2 regions of the Tissierella sp. genome follow, and region 1 is predicted to be linked to the other one. Evidence: riboswitches for the same ligand, from Rfam matches in the RefSeq annotation. Region 1 holds a riboswitch; the other holds the start of a gene.

What was found. Region 1 has a riboswitch for S-adenosylmethionine ahead of metK (methionine adenosyltransferase). Riboswitches for the same ligand answer to the same signal wherever they lie in the genome.
Region 2: another riboswitch for S-adenosylmethionine. It lies ahead of RIN63_RS08445 (methionine ABC transporter ATP-binding protein); the one in region 1 lies ahead of metK (methionine adenosyltransferase).

Annotation. Positions count from the first base shown of each region.
Region 1 covers NZ_JAVKTS010000003.1:500,202-502,615, reverse strand. The annotation lists gene RIN63_RS10055 (hypothetical protein) at 1-368, opposite strand, end outside; tRNA gene RIN63_RS10050 (tRNA-Pro) at 575-651, opposite strand; SAM riboswitch class I at 952-1,051, shown strand; gene metK (methionine adenosyltransferase) at 1,296-2,414, shown strand, end outside.
Region 2 covers NZ_JAVKTS010000003.1:168,362-170,775, reverse strand. The annotation lists gene RIN63_RS08450 (methionine ABC transporter permease) at 1-137, opposite strand, end outside; gene RIN63_RS08445 (methionine ABC transporter ATP-binding protein) at 137-1,141, opposite strand; SAM riboswitch class I at 1,205-1,304, opposite strand; gene RIN63_RS08440 (hypothetical protein) at 1,387-1,599, opposite strand; gene RIN63_RS08435 (hypothetical protein) at 1,728-1,934, shown strand; gene RIN63_RS08430 (spore coat protein) at 1,947-2,219, shown strand.

The sequences.
Region 1 (2,414 bases):
GCTACAATAGTTAAAGATACATCATTGTCAGCTGGATTAATATAGATATTTACTTGATGATCATCTTTTGTTGCGTTTATGAGAATTGGCTTATCAACAGTTAGATTCCAAGAATCACTTTCAAGTATATCTATATAATCTTCTATGACTTTTTCTTGAGTTGCATTCTTCACAATGTAAGTTGCAGAGCTATATTCATTTTCTTTGCCTTGTTGAAGAATTTCAACAAATTTCATATCAGGGTGATTGGGTAAGAATGGGAATTCTTTAGTATAGTTAGTATTATTATCTTCAGCACTATTATCAGTAGTGGTACAGCCTACTAAAACAAATGTACAAATAAGTATAACAAAAATAACTTTTTTCATATTAACACCTCCGATGTTAGTATTAGCAAAAAACTAGATTAATATAATTTTTTAATAAAATTTAGGATTATCACTTAGTGATCAAGAGCTTGGATTGATATATATTGAAAATTTACTAAGGAGGTTAGAATATGAGAGAATTATTAATCAAAGTCAAAAAATAAAAAAAGGACTAAATTTTCATTTAGTCCTTTTTGTCGGTTCTATGGTCGGGGTGAGAGGATTTGAACCCCCGGCCCCATGGTCCCAAACCACGTGCGCTACCAAACTGCGCTACACCCCGTCGCAAACCCGACTATTACATTATAAGCTTTGGGGGAAATAAATGCAATAGTATAAATTAAATGATAATCAATAAAAATCATCCAAATGCAATCGAAAAATTAAATCTAACAACTAATTCAAATTTAATCTTAAAATATCTAAGAATATCTCCAGATTTCACATAAAAATTATTTAATGTTAATTTAGATTATTATATTCTGTTTTCAATATTATTATACAATATTATAATACAATATTTCATCGTTGACTACAATATTGAGTTATGATAAAATTAGTAGAATATAAAAATAAATAGAGTTCCTTATCAAGAGCGATGGAGGGTACGGGCCCGATGAAATCCGGCAACCAGTATATTACCAGGTGCTAATTCCCACAGACAATAGTCTGAAAGATGAGGTTTAGCCAACGCAAAAACCTTTTCGAATGAAGGTTTTTTTTTATGACCTAACACAGTGAATGTAGTGAGCTGATGTAGGTCAAACGCAATGAGCACCAAATCTACGCGACCGTAGGGAGCGAATAGATTTGAGTTGCGAAACTGAGGGGAAATGCCCTAATACATCTAAGAGTGTGAGTTGATGTAGAGAAAATATATGAATGTATTCAGTTTCAAATTATAAGGAATTAATAGGAGGGAAACAAATGAAAAAATGGTTATTTACTTCTGAATCAGTGACAGAAGGACATCCAGACAAAGTATGCGATCAAATTTCTGATAGTATACTTGACGCAATACTTGAAAAAGATCCATTAGCAAGGGTGGCGTGTGAAACAACAGTGACAACAGGAATGGTATTAGTAGTAGGTGAAATCACTACAAATTGCTATGTAGATATACAGAAGATTGCAAGACAGACGATAGAAGATATAGGATATACAAGAGCAAAATATGGATTTGATTCCGATACTTGTGCAGTGCTTACTTCTATAAATGAGCAATCAGCAGATATAGCTTTAGGAGTGGATAAAGCTTTAGAGCAAAAAACTGACTCAGATGATGCTTTAGACCAAATAGGTGCAGGAGATCAAGGTATGATGTTTGGTTTTGCATGTAATGAAACAAAAGAGCTAATGCCATTACCAATATCCTTGGCTCATAGACTAGCTAAAAGACTAACTGACGTAAGAAAAGATGGTACATTAGAATATCTAAGACCAGATGGAAAGACTCAAGTAACTATTGAATACATTGACGATAAGCCAGTTAGAATTGAAAATATTGTTGTATCTACTCAACATAGTCCAGATGTTGAATTATCCACCATAAGAGAGGATATAATAAAACATGTAATAATGGAAATAGTGCCTCATAATATGTTGGATGACAATACAAAATACTATGTAAATCCTACAGGAAGATTTGTAGTAGGAGGACCTATGGGAGATGCAGGATTAACAGGAAGAAAGATAATAGTTGATACCTATGGTGGATATGCAAGACATGGTGGTGGAGCTTTCTCAGGAAAAGACCCAACTAAAGTAGATAGATCAGCGGCATACGCAGCAAGATATGTAGCAAAAAATATTGTAGCAGCAGGCTTAGCGGACAAGTGTGAGGTAGGTCTTGCCTATGCAATAGGAGTAGCAAGACCAGTATCAATATATGTAGATACATTTGGCACTGGAAAAAAATCTGATGAAGAAATTCAAAAACTAGTAGATAAACACTTTGACCTTAGACCAGCAGCTATTATCAGAGATTTAGACCTTAGACGCCCAATTTATAAAAAATTAGCAGCTTATGGACATTTTGGAAGAGAA
Region 2 (2,414 bases), 330 kb from region 1:
GGTCTTTCACAGATATTATCCTTATCTGTGATAACCAATAGAATACCTAAAGGAAATCCTATTAACAAAGAAAATATTGTTGAGAAAAATACCATATACAAAGTCTCAAGTAAAGAAGGTATAACTAATTCAGCCATTACATCACCTCCACATGGACATTTTCATTTTTTAAAAATGAAAGAGCCTTATTTATTTCTTCATCTTCACCAATTAATTCAAGTATTAGATGTCCTACACTAGATTCTTGTAGTTTGTTGATATTACCTGATAATATATTTACATCTATATCAAAATTTCTAATAACTTTAGAAACTATTGGTTTTTTAGCACTATCTCCAAGGAAACTAAGTCTAATAATCTTTCCAGCAAAATCCTCTATGTTTATGATTTCTTCTTGGATATTGTTTTGCATTGAATTTATAAAGGATTGTGCAGTTTTAGTTTTAGGTTCACTAAAAAGATTTTCTACAGTGTTTTCTTCTATTACATTTCCATCTTCCATAATGGCTACCCTATCGCATATTTCTTTTACTACTTCCATTTGATGGGTAATCATTATTATAGTAATATTTAATTCCTTTCTAATCCTATTTAGTAAAGCAAGAATAGATTTTGTAGTTTTAGGATCTAAGGCAGAAGTTCCTTCATCACTGAGGAGGACTTTTGGATTGTTGGCTATGGCCCTAGCTATGGCTACTCTTTGCTTTTGCCCACCACTCAGTTGACTAGGATAATTATGTTTCTTATCTTTTAGATCCACATATTCTAAAAGCTCATCAACTCTTTTGAAAATTTCTTTATTATCCATATTTTCCAACTGTAAGGGAAAGGCAATATTTTCATATACGGTTTTTTGTGATAATAAGTTAAAATGTTGGAATATCATTCCAATATCTTTTCTTTCTTTCCTCAAATCTTCTTTGCTAAGCTTAGTTATATCTACACCATCAATGATAATCTTTCCTTCTGTAGGTTCTTCTAGTCTATTTATACATCTGATTAAAGTGGATTTGCCTGCACCACTTAAACCAATAATTCCAAATATTTCTCCCTTATTTACTTTCAAGTCAATATTTCTTACAGCGACTAATTTTTCTTTACCATTTATGAAAGATTTTGATAGATTTTCGATTACAATCATAATTTTAATTCCTCCTTAAAATAAAAACAAACCTCTTTAGAAAAAAGAGGTTTAAAATTTCCTCTCTCATCTCTCGGTATAAATACCGCTGGATTTAGCACCTTATAATAATATAGGTTGCTGGGTTTCATCGGGCCATTCCCTCCACCACTCTTGATAAGAGTTATATTCAGTTTGTGTTTAAAGAGTATCTTAATACGAATTTTATAATTTGTCAACCTTTTTATTGATAAATTATTTATGTTTTATTCATACCAATCTAAATCATCATCATTATTATCAGCATTAATTAAAGGCATAATTGGATTTAAAAATATATTATTAGATAAACCTACAAAAGCGTCAGGCTTTCGAACATCAAGATTTTCATGTTGTGGAAAATCTGTATTTCCTAGATCTTCAGTTCTATAATATATATTGAATTCAGGTTCATTTACAGTGCCAAAAATTTTCCCCATTTTTCCACCTCCTAATGTTAGTTTTTCCAATTTGCTAATTAATATTTAAACATTTTTTGGAAGGATAATATAGATTTTTCGACACATAATATTAAGGATAAAAATAATATTTTGAAAGGAGCTTATTAATGGCACTTAAAAACACTGTTAATTTAAATACTATAACTCAACAAGAACTTAATTCAGTAAAGGAAATAGCAGGAGAACATTTGACTATGAGTTGCAAATTTGCAGACTATGCAAACCAAGTTCAAGATCCCCAATTAAAACAAATGTTGCAACAATCAAGTACAGATGCGAAAACGACTGCTACAAATCTAATAAATTCACTATAGGAGGTTAAACAGATGCAAGAAAGAGATATAGTAAACGATATTTTAGGTGGAGCTAAAGCTAGTATAAATTGTTATACAACAGCAATTATGGAGTGCTCAAATCAACAACTAAGATCAACTCTACAAACATTAAGAAATGAAGCAGAACAAATGCAATATCAATTATATCAAATAGCAGAGCAAAAGGGTTATTATGTACCTGCTCCTCCAGCTAATAAAAATGATGTAAATCAAATAAAAACTACTTTAAGCAGTGCTATAAATAGCCCACAACAAATGAAGTAGTATCATATGAAACCCTAGCTAGAATTTAGTTAGGGTTTTATAAAATAATTATTAGACTTTTTATTTCCTTTATGGTATTATTATATAAATATATACCTTTAATCTAATCCTGTGAGGTTAGGAAGGAGAGCGTAAATAATGTGCTTTGTATAACTATGCCTTCCTTTATGGAAGGCTTTTTTTATACACAAATCC